2 regions of the Pseudarthrobacter quantipunctorum genome follow, and region 1 is predicted to be linked to the other one. Evidence: predicted binding sites of a transcription regulator. Region 1 holds the regulator's gene; the other holds the start of a gene.

The links. The regulator LexA, encoded in region 1, represses DNA repair genes until DNA is damaged. The targets are predictions, from matches to a motif close to TCGAACANNTGTTCGA.
Region 2: a site for LexA is predicted at 5,448-5,463, ahead of WHH00_RS15400 (DUF222 domain-containing protein). Genes of this name have one in related genera too.

Annotation. Positions count from the first base shown of each region.
Region 1 covers NZ_CP148033.1:2,557,367-2,564,379, reverse strand. Annotated here, with positions in the region: gene hflX (GTPase HflX) at 1-1,237, shown strand, start outside; gene WHH00_RS11630 (ATP-dependent DNA helicase) at 1,230-3,287, shown strand; gene lexA (transcriptional repressor LexA) at 3,383-4,117, opposite strand; gene WHH00_RS11620 (LysM peptidoglycan-binding domain-containing protein) at 4,441-4,857, shown strand; gene WHH00_RS11615 (histidinol-phosphate transaminase) at 4,988-6,106, shown strand; gene hisB (imidazoleglycerol-phosphate dehydratase HisB) at 6,167-6,793, shown strand; gene hisH (imidazole glycerol phosphate synthase subunit HisH) at 6,790-7,013, shown strand, end outside.
Region 2 covers NZ_CP148033.1:3,401,937-3,408,949, reverse strand. Annotated here, with positions in the region: gene WHH00_RS15425 (amino acid permease) at 1-1,481, opposite strand, end outside; gene WHH00_RS15420 (glutaminase) at 1,566-2,498, opposite strand; gene WHH00_RS15415 (PucR family transcriptional regulator) at 2,495-4,099, opposite strand; gene WHH00_RS15410 (hypothetical protein) at 4,735-5,106, opposite strand; tRNA gene WHH00_RS15405 (tRNA-Ser) at 5,275-5,364, opposite strand; gene WHH00_RS15400 (DUF222 domain-containing protein) at 5,528-7,013, shown strand, end outside.

The DNA of each region.
Region 1 (7,013 bases):
CGAAGGCACGCTGGCCGACGCCGAGAACTCGCTGCGGGAACTCGCCGCCCTTGCCGAAACTGCCGGCTCCGAGGTCCTGGACGGACTGGTCCAGCGCCGGGACAAGCCGGACCCCGGAACGTTCCTTGGCTCTGGCAAGGCGCTTGAGCTACGGGACATCGTAATGTCCACCGGCGCGGACACTGTTGTTGTGGATGCCGAGCTCGCACCCTCGCAGCGCCGAGGCCTGGAGGACATCGTCAAGGTCAAGGTCATCGACCGGACAGCCCTGATCCTGGATATCTTCGCCCAGCACGCCAAGAGCCGCGAAGGTAAGGCGCAAGTGGAGCTGGCGCAGCTCGAATACCTCCTGCCGCGCCTGCGCGGCTGGGGCGAGTCGATGTCCCGCCAGGCCGGCGGGCAGGTGGGTGGCGCCGCGGCCGGCATGGGCTCACGTGGTCCCGGTGAAACGAAGATCGAGCTGGACCGCCGTCGCATCCGCACCCGGATGGCCAAGCTGCGGCGTGAGATCGCCGCAATGAAGCCGGCACGCGAGACCAAGCGGGCCAACCGCCGTCGTAATTCCGTGCCGTCCGTTGCGATCGCCGGCTACACCAACGCGGGCAAGTCCTCGCTGCTCAACCGCCTGACCGACGCCGGCGTCCTGGTGGAGAACGCACTGTTCGCTACCTTGGACCCGACTGTCCGCAAGGCGGAGACCGCGGACGGGCTGGGCTACACGCTCGCGGACACTGTGGGCTTCGTCCGGTCGCTGCCTACGCAGCTGGTGGAGGCGTTCCGCTCCACGCTGGAGGAAGTTGCCGACGCGGACCTCATCCTCCACGTGGTGGACGTCTCGCACCCGGACCCGGAAGGGCAGATAGCTGCAGTCCGCAAGGTCTTCAGCGAAGTGGACGCCCGCAAGGTGCCGGAGATCATCGTGCTCAACAAAGCCGACGCCGCCGATCCCTTCGTGGTGGAGCGGCTTAGGCAGCGCGAGCCGCGGCACGTCGTGGTGTCCGCCCGCACGGGAGAAGGCATCGCGGAGCTGCTCAAGGCGATCAGTGACGCCATTCCCAGGCCAGGCGTCAAGCTGGAGCTGCTCATTCCGTACGATCGCGGAGACCTGCTCAGCAAACTCCACGAGTCTGACGCCGAGATCATCAGCGTGGACCACGTGGAGGAAGGCACCCGGGCCGTGGTGATGGTCCGGGAGGGCTTTGCGGCCGAACTGGAACCCTTCGTCAGCAATGACTGACGTCGTGGCCCCGGAAGCCACGGAGACGGCCGGCGAGCAGTTCGTGATCGAACTGCTCGACCGGGCCGTTGCCGGCATGGGCGGACAAAGCCGTGAGGGCCAGCATGAGATGGCCAGGCAGGTGGCCCGTGCGCTGGGAACGGGGGACCACCTCCTGGTCCAGGCCGGCACGGGCACCGGCAAGTCGCTGGCCTACCTGATACCCCTCATCGCCCACGCCCTGGAAAGCAACAAGCCCGCCCTGGTGTCCACGGCCACGCTTGCGCTCCAGACGCAGATCGTTGGCCGGGACCTTCCCCGGCTGCTCAAAGCCATTACTCCCGCCCTGGACAGGCCGGTCAAGGTGGCCCTGGTCAAAGGGCGGTCCAACTATGTCTGCCTGCACAAGCTGGAAGGCGGCTTCCCCAGCGAGGAACCGGCGGAAGGCCAGCTGTTCAGCCTGGGCGAGGACACCAGTGTGCCGCACTTCGCGGCAGCCGCTGGCGGACCCTCGTCCCAGCTGGGCAAGGAAGTGGTGCGCCTGCGGGAGTGGGCGGAGAAGACTGCCACGGGCGACCGGGACGAGCTGCTGCCGGGTGTGACGGACCGCGCCTGGCGCCAGGTTTCCGTGACGTCCATGGAATGCCTCGGTGCCCAAAAGTGCCCCATGGCAGCAGAGTGCTTCAGTGAACTTGCCCGTCAGGACGCTGCGGAAGCCGATGTTGTGGTCACGAACCATGCGATGCTCGCCGTCAGCGCCTTTGAGGGGCTTGCGGTCCTGCCCGAGTACGACGTCGTGGTGGTGGATGAGGCGCACGAACTCCAGGACCGGGTCACGGGGGCGGTCTCCGGCCAGCTGTCCGTGGCCATGGTCCATGCCGCTGCAGCCGGTGCCCGCAAGCACACCGCCATCACCGTTGACGCGCTCAACGCCGCGGCCGCCAATCTGGAACTTGCCCTAGCAGGAGTGCCGAACGGACTGCTGCCCAACGGGCTGAATGACGAACAGCTGGATTGTGTGGACCAGCTGCGCGATGCCTGCCGGGCCGCCCTCTCTGATTCGAAGGGGGACGGCAATGCAGCGCCCGACGGCGGGAGGCAGCTTGCGCGGTCCCGCCTGATGCTCATCCTGGAACTTTGCGAACGGCTCCTCGCTGCCCGGGAGAACCGCGAAGTAGTGTGGTTTTCCCGCGCCAGCTCCTTTGATCCAGCGCAGGGGTTTTCCCAGCCCGATGAGACGGCGCCGGCTTTGATCAACGTTGCGCCCCTGTCCGTGGCCGGGCGGCTGCGGGAGGGCCTGTTTGCCGGGCATACGGTTGTGCTGACTTCTGCCACGCTGGCCATCGGTTCAGCGTTTGAGCCTGCCGCCGGCGGTCTGGGACTCGTGGGTGAGGGTGCCCCGCGCTGGAAAGGTGTGGACGTGGGGTCTCCCTTCGACTACCCCAAGCAGGGCATCCTTTACGTTGCCGGGCACCTGCCGAAGCCCGGAAGGGGTGCATCCCCGGAAGCACTGGACGAGCTCGAGGCCCTTATCCGTGCGTCCGGCGGCGGCGCACTGTGCCTGTTTTCCTCCCGGCGCGCCGCAGAGGAAGCCGCCGAAGCGCTGCGCCCCAAGCTGGACATGACGGTCCTCTGCCAGGGCGATTCCACCATGACCGCCCTGGTGAAGCAGTTCGCCGACGAGCCCGATACCTGCCTGTTCGGGACCATGTCCCTGTGGCAGGGCGTGGACGTCCCTGGGGGGTCCTGCCGGCTGGTTGTGATAGACCGCATTCCATTCCCGCGGCCGGACGATCCCCTTATGACTGCGCGTTCCCGGGCCGTGGCACAGGCAGGCGGAAACGGCTTCATGTCGGTTTCGGCCACCCATGCCGCCATCCGGCTCGCCCAGGGCGCAGGCCGGCTGATCCGCTCCACGGGGGACAAGGGAGTGGTGGCTGTGCTTGACTCCCGGCTGGCCACCGAGCGCTACGCCGGGTTCCTCCGGGGAGCGCTGCCGCCGTTCTGGTCCACAACGGACCGGAAGACGGCAATCGCGGCCCTGGAGAGGCTGGCGGGCGAGAACGCCTGATGCCCAGGCCGGGGCAGTGTTTGGCTGAGCGGAGTGTTTGGCCCTGCGCAGGGCCAAACACTGCCCGGACCTGCTGTATCCAGCGGGGAACCTGGCTACAGGGACCGGAGCACTGACACGACCTTGCCCATGATGGTGGCGTGGTCTCCGAGAATGGGCTCGTACTGCGTGTTCTGCGGGAGCAGCCAGGTGTGGCCGTCACGCTGCCGGAACGTCTTGACGGTGGCCTCGTCGTCGAGGAGGGCAGCGACGATGTCGCCGTTGGCTGCATCCGCCTGGCGGCGGACCACTACCCAGTCACCATCACAGATGGCCGCGTCCACCATGGAATCCCCGGCCACCCTGAGCATAAACAGCTCACCCTGGCCCACCAGCTGCCGGGGGAGCGGCATAACGTCCTCCACCTGCTGGTCAGCCAGGATGGGACCACCAGCTGCGATGCGGCCAACAAGGGGAACCATTGCCGTGTCCAGGGCCGTGGGCAAATCCGTGACAGTGGCGCCGCCGCCTGGTGGCGCCACTGATGGCTGACTTGCCGGCCTGGCCGCACCGCCGTCCAAAGTCAGGGGCATCAGGACCTCCATGGCGCGCGGACGCTTCGGGTCACGGCGGAGGTAGCCCAGTTTTTCCAGCTGGGACAGCTGGTGCGTGACGCTGGAAAGGCTCGCCAGGCCCACGGTATCTCCGATTTCCCGCATGGACGGGGGATAGCCGTTCTCATTGACGGAACGCTGGATGGTTTCGAGGATCTTCTTCTGCCGTGGCGTCAGGCCCTTGGCGGTCCTCTTCGGTTGCGCGGTTGCCCTGCCCCCGGCGGCTGCTGCTGCCATATTCGCCAATGCCTTTCGGTGTCCGCCGGGCCTCTCCACGGCAAGGCCCTGGACGATCCCGCCCCATAATGTCAGACCCTGCTGATCGACTGTCCGGGTGGTTGTTCTTTCGTTCAAAACTAGGCCAGCCACACTGCTTTTTCAAACATTTGTTCTAGCGAGTCTCGACAATGTTCGTTGATAGGTGCTAAAACAGAAGAAGCAAAGTTCGAACATATGTTCTACTGCGAACACCAGCCATTCGAAAATGGCACCGGAAAGCCCCAGGGGGCGTCGGAGCAGAACATCCGGGCAGCACAGTATGGTCCAGGAGGGCTCAGTTCATGTCAGCTACATCTGTTTCGCGGGGTTCACGTCCACAGCTGCTCTCTGTGCAGCACCTTCTGTCCCGGCCTGAAGAGCGGCAGCCGGAACGGCCGGCCCCCCTTCCGCCCCTGCGGCTGACCCGGCGCGGCCGCATCGTGCTGATCGGGATTCCCCTGGTTCTTCTGGCCGCCCTGCTGCTCTCGCTGGCAGGCTTCTTCAACTCCCCGGCAAAAGCCTCCGACTCAGCCGCGGAGCTCCAGACGACCTCCGCGGTCACCGTGACGGTCCAGCCCGGCCAGTCGCTGTGGGGGATCGCAGCCGCCGTGGCGCCTGATCGCGACGCACGCGATGTTGTTGCCGACATCGTGCAGCTCAACAACCTCTCCGCAGGCGCAGTCTTCCCCGGCCAGCAGTTGTTCGTTCCCGCCGGCTGAGCTGCCATAGCCGGCAGCAGAGTCCGGACCGGCGGATGCGGCTTCATGGAATCAGCCAGTGGTGCACGCCGAGGGCGAACAGGAAGCCGTCACATTTTCCGGCGTCCGGCACGGGCACTAAACTGTTCAGGTGAATGACCAGCTAGAACGCCTGAACCGGCTTCCCCTCCGCAGCAACCTCCGCGGGCTTACCCCTTACGGTGCGCCACAGCTGGACGTCCCCATCCTTCTGAACGTCAACGAGAATACCCATGGTGTCCCGGCGGACGTGAGGGCGGCCATCAGCGCCGCGGTATCCGAAGCCGCCGCGGGCCTGAACCGCTACCCGGACCGGGAGTTTACGGAACTGCGCAAAGCGCTGGCGGAGTACTTGGGCCACGGCCTGGATGAGACCAACCTCTGGGCCGCGAACGGCTCTAACGAGGTGCTCCAGCAGATTCTCCAGGCCTTCGGCGGTCCCGGGCGCACAGCGCTCGGCTTTCCGCCCACATACTCCATGTATCCGCTGCTGGCCAGCGGAACGGACACCGAATACATCGTCGGTGAACGCGCCGAAGGCTACGGCCTCAGCGCCGAATCCGCAGCGCGGCAGGTCAAGGAACTGCAGCCCAACATCGTTTTCCTCTGTTCGCCCAACAACCCCACGGGGACCGGGCTCGGGCTGGATGTCGTGGAGGCCGTGTACGAGGCAGGTGAAGCAAGCCAGACCATCGTCATTGTGGATGAGGCGTACCACGAGTTCGCACACGACGGGACGCCAAGCGCACTGACGCTGCTGCCCGGCCGGGAGCGGCTGATCGTGTCCAGGACCATGAGCAAGGCATTCGCGCTGGCCGGAGCCCGGCTGGGCTACATGGCTGCCGCACCCGAAGTTGCCGACGCCCTCCGCCTGGTCCGGCTGCCGTACCACCTCTCAGCCATCACGCAGGCCACTGCCCTGGCTGCCCTCCAGCACCGCGAGGCACTGATGGCGGATGTGGAAGACATCAAGAAGCAGCGGGACCGCATCGTGTCGGAGCTGACGCGGATGGGCCTCAAGCCAGCAGCGTCGGACTCCAATTACGTCTTTTTCGGCGGACTGGAGAATCCGCACCGGGTCTGGCAGGAGCTGCTGGACGCCGGAGTGCTGATCCGGGACGTGGGGATTCCCGGCCACCTCCGGGTCACGGCCGGAACTGAGGCCGAAACCACAGCCTTCCTCACATCCCTGGAAAGCATCCTTGCAAGCCAGGCCACGCTTCCCGCCTAGACTGGAAGCAGCGGCGCTGGACGCCCTGAACCACCCCATCTGCCCAAAAGGACCCAAAGCATGAGTACCACCGGATCGAACGTGGCTGCGGCCCGCACTGCGCGCATGGAACGTGCCACCAGTGAGTCGTCCGTGCTCGTGGAAATCAACCTGGACGGCACCGGCACCTCGGACATCGACACGTCGGTACCTTTCTACGACCACATGCTCACGGCGCTCTGCAAGCACTCGCTGATCGACATGACCGTCAAAGCCACAGGTGACATCCACATCGATGTCCACCACACCGTGGAGGACGTAGCCATCACCTTCGGGGAGGTGCTGCGCACCGCGCTGGGAAACAAGGCCGGCATCCGCCGGTTTGGCGAGGCCACCGTTCCCCTTGACGAGGCCCTTGCCCACGCCGTCGTTGACGTTTCCGGACGTCCCTACCTGGTGCACGGGGGTGAGCCCGCCGGCCAGGAATACCACCTCATCGGCGGCCACTTCACGGGATCCCTTACCCGGCACGTCTTCGAGGCCATCACGCTGCACGCGGGTATCTGCCTGCACATGAACGTCATCGCGGGCCGCGATCCGCACCACATCGTAGAGGCCCAGTTCAAGGCGTTCGCGCGGGCGCTCCGTGCTGCCGTGGAACCTGATCCCCGTGTTGAGGGGATTCCCTCCACCAAGGGTGCGCTGTGAGCGGCCAGGTCCTGCGGGACGGTGCCATCATCGATCCCTCTGCTTCCCACAAGCTGCCCTCGCCCGAGGGCAAGCCCACCGTCACCGTCCTGGATTACGGCTCCGGAAATGTCCGGTCCGCCGTGCGGGCGCTGGAACGGGCCGGGGCGGAAGTCATCCTGAGCTCCAAGCCCGAGGACGTCCTTAACGCCGACGGCCTGGTGGTTCCCGGAGTCGGGGC
Region 2 (7,013 bases), 840 kb from region 1:
CGGGTTTGGGCGATTTCGCGGATGCGGGTGCGGCAGGCGTACCAGCCGGCGACCATGAGGGCGGAGGCGATGGCGGTGACGAGCATGGTGAGGGGGGATTCGATGAAGACCATGATGAGGACGCCGGCGAGGAAGAGGAGGGAGAGGTAGCCGGTGTAGGGGGCGCCGATCATGCGGAAGGAGGGGCGTTCGAGCCAGCCTTTGTTGGCCCAGCGGTGGAGTTGGATTTGGCACAGGACGATGGTTGCCCAGGTCATGATGATGCCGACGGAGGCGACGTTGAGGACGATTTCGAAGGCTTGGGCGGGGACGAGGTAGTTCAGGGGGACGCCGAGGAGGGAGACGCCGGCGGTGATGGCGATCCCGCCGTAGGGGACGCCGGCTTTGTTCATGCGGGAGGCGAACTTGGGGGCGGAGCCGTTGACGGACATGGAGCGCAGGATCCGGCCGGTGGAGTAGAGGCCGGCGTTGAGGGAGGACAGGGCGGCGGTGAGGACGACGAGGTTCATGATGACGTCCACACCCTGGATGCCGATGGAGCCGAAGAACGTCACGAAGGGGCTGACGCCTTTTTCGTAGGAGGTGTAGGGCAGCAGCAGGGCCAGGAGGATGACGGAGCCGACGTAGAACACGGCGATGCGGAAGACCACGGAGTTGATGGCCTTGGGCATGATCTTTTCGGGGTTTTCGGTCTCGCCGGCGGCGGTGCCGACCAGTTCGATGGAGGCGTAGGCGAACAGGACGCCCTGCATGAGGATGATCATGGGCAGCAGGCCGTTCGGGAAGACCCCGCCGTTGTCCGCGAGGAGACTCAGGCCGACCTGCTGGCCGTCCACGGGGGTGCCGAAGATGACGAAGTAGGTGCCCACGATGAGGAAGATGACCAGGGCCGCGACCTTGATCAGGGCGAACCAGAATTCCATTTCGCCGAAGACTTTCACCGAGACCAGGTTCAGCGCCAGGACCACGACCAGGGCGATCAGGGCCCAGGCCCATTGCGGGACCGCCGCCATCCAGGGGATGTAGTTGCCGAAGAAGTTCATGTAGAGGGCGGCGGCGGTGATGTCCACGATGGTGGTGGTGGCCCAGTTGATCCAGTAGAACCAGCCGGAGACGAACGCGGCTTTTTCGCCGAAGAATTCGCGGGCGTAGGAGACGAACGAGCCTGAGGAGGGCCGGTGGAGGACCAGTTCGCCCAGGGCCCGGAGGATGAGGAAGGCGAAGAACCCGCACACGGCGTAGGCGATGACCAGGGACGGGCCCGCTGCGTTGAGGCGGCCGCCGGCGCCCAGGAACAGGCCGGTACCGATCGCGCCGCCGATCGCGATCATCTGGATCTGCCGGGGCTCCAAATTCTTGTGGTAGCCCTTGTCCTCGGCATGCAGCGCCGATTCAGAAGCATGGGCATGACCGCCGTCAATGACGTGGTCCGGTGCAATATTGGGGTCCTGTACAACCTCGTCATTGGGGTTGATGGGCATAGTTGATCCTTTCGATACGGAGAAGATCCTGCTGGTTGGGGGAGGGTGGGAGTTTCAGTTGCGCGTGGGCTGGAAGCTCGTGGGTTAGAAAACGGACCAGCCGGTGCGGTCCGAAAGATCTGCGAGGGCGGCGGTACCGGCCAGTGAGTTGCCTTTGGTGTCCAGCCGCGGACTCCAGACGCAGATGGCGCACTCGCCTGGAACGATGACAAGGATTCCCCCGCCCACCCCGCTCTTCCCTGGGAGGCCCACACGGTAGGCGAACTCGCCGGCGGCGTCGTACATGCCGCACGTCAGCATGATGGAACCGACGCGTTTCGCATTGCTGGGGGAGAGCACGGGACCCAGCGTTCCCCGTCCGGCCCGGGCCAGGAACAGCCCGGCCTTGGCCAGGTCGGCGCAGGTCATCATGATGGAACACTGGCGGACGTAGTTCTCCACCACTGCTTCGGCCGGCTGGTGCAGGTTGCCGAAGTTTTTCAGGAAGTGGGCCAGTGCCAGGTTCCGGCTGCTGTTGGCCAGTTCGCCGGCTGCCGCTGCCTCGTCGATGTAGGGCCCGCTGCTGGCAGCCTGTGCGGTGAGGAACTGCAGGAGCCGGGTGGCGGCGTCGGGCGCGTTGTCCATCAGGTGGTCCGTCACCACCAGGGCGCCGGCATTGATGAAGGGGTTCCGGGGGATGCCATGCTCCACTTCCAGCTGGACCAGGGAGTTGAAGGGCGTGCCGGAGGGTTCGCGCAGGACCCGGTGCCACAGCGATCCTGAGCTGTCACCGCCAAGGGCCATAGCCAGGGTGAAAACCTTGGAGATGCTTTGGATGGAGAAGGGAACGGCCGCATCGCCGGCGGCGAAGACTTCTCCGGATGTGGTGGCCACGGCGATGCCGAACCTGTTGAAGGGGACCGCTGCCAGCAGGGGGATGTTCCCCGGGATGCTGCCTGCTTCCCGGTCCGGCCGGTGGCGGAGGACGATGTCCTCGAGGAGCGCTCCCAGCGGCGGTGCCTGGAGTGTTGTTGTCATTTCCTGCCTGAAAGTTTGTTGGAAGGGGTTCCGGTCCACGCCTGGACGTGGAGCAAGGCCACCAGTGCGTCGCGGGGGTTGCTGAAGTCCAGCCCGGTGACGCGCGAAGCCTTGCTGATCCGGTAGTAAACGGTGTTTTTGTGCAGCTGCATCCGGCGCGCGCAGACTGCCACGTCAAGCGAGGCGTCAAAGTACGCCCGCAGGGTTTCGGCCAACTCTCCGTCCTCCCTCAGCAGCCGCGAGAGGCTGCGGTGGCGGAACGTGGAGGTCGAGAAATTCCGGACTGCCTCCCGGAACAGGATCTCGCCCTCGAAGCCGTCCACCGTGCCTACAGACGTATCCCCGGCCTGGCCCACGCAGCTTAGGAGGGCCTCGGTCAGGCCGGTGACCGAGTGGATGGACAGCAGGTCCGGAACCACCGGGCCCACGGCAGCAAAGGGGCTGATGCCCAGGTGCTTCCGCGCGTCCTTGATGATGGACTCCGCGAGGCTTCGCAGCCCGGGTTCGGCCGCGGCAGACTGCAGGCCGGGAATGATGACGGCGGTATCGCCCTTGAATTGGCCCACCACGGCGGACGCTTTGTAGGCGGCGGCGTGGATGGATGCCAGGTTGGCGAGTTCGCCGTGCTTCAGTGCGGCGTCATCGGCCTGCGCGTCAGCCTCCGACATGCCAACCAGGATCAGGGCGGCCGGGCGCTCCGCCGGGAGTTTTTCACTGTGTGCGCTGGCCGCGGCCTCCTCGGGGCCGGACAGGATCCGCGCCACGCGGTCTTCCCGCATGTGCACGGACTGCTGGTTGCGGTACCGGATCAGTTCGGCGGACGTACGTGCCGCAGAACCCTTCAACACGTGGTCGACGTCAGGCCCGAACCCCGCCCCCGTCTCCTGGAGCCAGATGTAGCCCATGATGCGGTCGCCGGCAAAAAGTGTGATGGCCACGCGTTCGCGCAGCCCGTCCTGCGGCCGGGCCGGAACCCGGACGGGCAGGCGGGTCCCGTGCAGTTCGCGGTACGCGCCAAGGTCCTTGAGCAGCAGCTCGTATTTGCGGGGGCCGCGACGCGCCAGGATGGAGGCCTTGCGGAGTTCGTCAATGTCGTTGGAGACGGTGGAGTAGGCCAGCACCTTGTTGGCCGCGTCCTCGATGACCACGTGGCTGGACGTGAGCCTCGCCGTCGTTTGGGCGATGGCGAAAAGGTCCTCTTCCAGCAGCGTGAGCACTTCACGCTGGTAGCTCGGCGGCTGGATCCTGTCCTTTGCAATAGAGAGCAGCCGGTCCCAATCCGCGCCGGGGTCCACCAGCAGCAGGCCCGTACCGGCATCGCGCAGGAGTTCCTCGGCTTCGGACAGCTCCTCCCGGCTTCCCTTCACGGCCACCACCGGGGGAGGGCTCTTCTTCAGGAGCCGGCGCAGCGCCGGCAATGCTGACCGGCCGCGGACCCCGATCAGCAGGACGAAGGCGGCTGCGGCGTCGGACGTTTCATCCTCTGCGTCCACGATCAGGAACCGTTCAATGGCGGGGCTGGCCGACGCCGGCCGCAGGACCAGGGTGGCGAAACCCAGGGGGAGATCCGCAAGGATATCGTCCACCGTCACCGCAGCCATGAGTGTCCTTCTGCATCGATCGCACCGGACGGCTCTGTCCGGTCAACTCATGGTATCCAGCGGGAATTGGCGGAAATATGGAAGAGGACCCAAAACTTACGCGGCTTTTTCAGCCCGCCGCCCAAATCACCGGGTGCGCACCGCAGCCGTGGAGCCGCGGAGTGTCGGGTCAATACACCTGGGCTGAGTCCACGCCTGCCGTCCCGGGGCACTTTGGCGCGGACACGCGGGGAAACTAGCGGCCGCCGTCGTGCGTCATGCCCAAAGTGCCCCCGGACGGCGGGCACTAAGACAGGAGAAAGCCGGGCCCGTGGCCGGGACGCCGCGGGAACCGCGGCCCGCAACCCGATCGACGACGGCGGGCAGCGGCCCGGCGATGACCGTCGGGTCCGCAGCACCCAAGTCGCCCAACGCCAGCAGGACGGCGACGGCGTTCCATCCCTTACTCCCAAGCGGGTTGCCGCAGCCTGCGTCAGGGTCTTGCAGTTGGCGGAGGACGCTCTTTCTGAATAGCTCTACAAATAGCTGAACGTCAGGCCTGGACACTGTCCCGGGCCTGAGGTTCCTCGGCCGCCGCTGCCTTCCCGCCGTCGTCCACCCGCCTGCGGGCTGAACCTGTCAGGTGGGTGAACTGGTTAATTGGCCGATGTGCCCGTTTGGCTGTAGAAGCGACCGAACCGCTGGAGGTACAGGAACATTCCCAGGAAAGCGATGACCCCCAAGAGTGGCCCGGCCCAAATGGCAACCGGCGTGCCCCGGACAAGCAGTGCCCCGGCTCCGAGAATGCTTCCTGCCACACCAACACCGGGGCTGGCCGTGGCAAGCGTGCCTTGGATCTTCCGGCCGACTTGGCGGTACCGGAGGCTGTGCAGGACAACGAAGAGGATGAAGGCTCCGCCCATGAGGAGGGGCCAGGGCCAATCTGCCATTGCTGCAACGCTCAGTGTCAGCCCGTACGTGGCGGCCAAGGCCAGCCAGTAGTTCCTTGCGGTCGTTTTGGTACTCATCGGCATCCCCCTGCGACGTCCATGCGGTAAAACATACCTGCCCCGCCGCGGAGTTCGCCCGCGCTGGTGGGCACGTGAACGGCAGCGCCCGTGGCCAGTGCATCCCGTTGAGCGCAAAGCAAAAGGCCCTGCCTTCCTCAGTTCTCAGGAAAGCAGGGCCTCGCTACGTGGCGGTGACGGTGGGATTTGAACCCACGTTGGCTTTTACACCAAACAACATTTCGAGTGTTGCACCTTCGGCCGCTCGGACACGTCACCAACCTCAATAGGGTACCGGAGCAAGGCGCGCATCCCCAAAACGGGATTGGTGGGAGGGGCTCCCGCTGGCCACCCGTGAGGGCCTGAAAAGATTTTCAAAATTCTTTTTAGCAGGGGTCCACTGAGCCCCTTAAATGTCAGACCCTCCCATGAGGATGGATTCATGGAAGGCAATTCGGCGGTGGTGGAGGCGGAGGCGGTGGTTGACGCTTCGGTGGCTGCTTTTGCGGCGGTGCTCGCGGGCGGCGGCACGGCTGTTTCCGGTCATGGCGCCGCTGGGCCTGATGCCGGCGCTGGCGGGGCTGATGATGATCCGTTGCAGCGGGTTGCTGATGGGGCGTTGGATGTTCTGGCCGGGGTGGCCCGGTCCGAGGCGAAGCTGGCGGCGTTGAAGGCGCAGGCGGTTCAGGTGCTCGCTGCCGCCACGAGCCTGCTGAACGGTCCGCCGTCCTCACCGCATGAGGCCACGGCCCAGGAGCGGAGCCTGGTGGCCGAGGTGGGGTGTGCGCTGGTGATCGGTGACCGTGCCGCCGGTGCCCTGCTGGCCGAGTCCCACGCCCTGACCACGTCGCTGCCCCGGACCCACGCCGCGTTGGGGTCCGGGACGATTTCCTGGGCTCATGCCCGGGAAATGGTGAACCAGGCCGTCGGTCTTGACCGGGCCGGGGCAGCGGCCCTGGAGAAGCACTTCCTGGACCCGGACACCCCCAGGCCCGCCGGAGCGGCCACGATCGGGGAGATGCCCGCCTACCGGTTCAAGGCCAAGGCCAGGACCTGGCGCGAACGCCACCATCCCGAATCGATCGAGAAGCGCCACGCCAAGGGCGTAGCCGACCGGCGGGTCGACTACCGGCCGGACCAGGACGGCATGGCCTGGCTTTCGGCCTGCCTCCCCGCGCACCAGGCCATGGCGGGCTGGAACCGGCTCAACGCCCTCGCCCGGGCCGCACAGGGACCCGACGAGCCCCGCACCCTCACCCAGATCCGGGCCGACGAGTTCGCCGAAGCGATCCTCACCAGCGGCAGCAGCCGCGGCACCGGTCGCGGTAATGGAGACACTTCCAGCCTCCATGCAGGCAACAGCGACTGGGTGAGTACAGGCAACGGCGACGGGTTGGGTACCAGCGACGGGGCGGGTGCAGGGATGGATCCCGCCGGGCTGTCGTCGGCGGTCCGGGCGCAGGTCCTCGTCACGGTCCCGATAGTCGCCCTGATGGGAGTGACCGATGAGCCGGCCATGCTCGACGGCTTCGGGCCCATCCCGCCGTCCATGGCAAGGGACCTGGTCGCGAACGGTGCCGATTCGTTCCACCGCGTCCTTGTCGATCCGCGGGACGGGGCGCCGCTGGAGATCGGGCGGACCAGCTACCGGGTCACCAAAGCCATGCGGAACTGGCTGCGGATGCGGGACGGCAAATGCCCCTTCCCCGGCTGCAACAACAACTCACTGGATAACGAGGCCGACCACCTCCTGGCCTGGCAGCACGGCGGCACCACCGGGATCAGCAACCTCGGACAACCCTGCCCGAAGCACCACAAACTTCGACACAGCAGCGGGTGGACACCAACACCAGCCACCCACAACGAACCACCCGGCTGGACCTCACCGTCCGGCCGGGACTACAAAAGCGAACACCAGGACTGGGAGC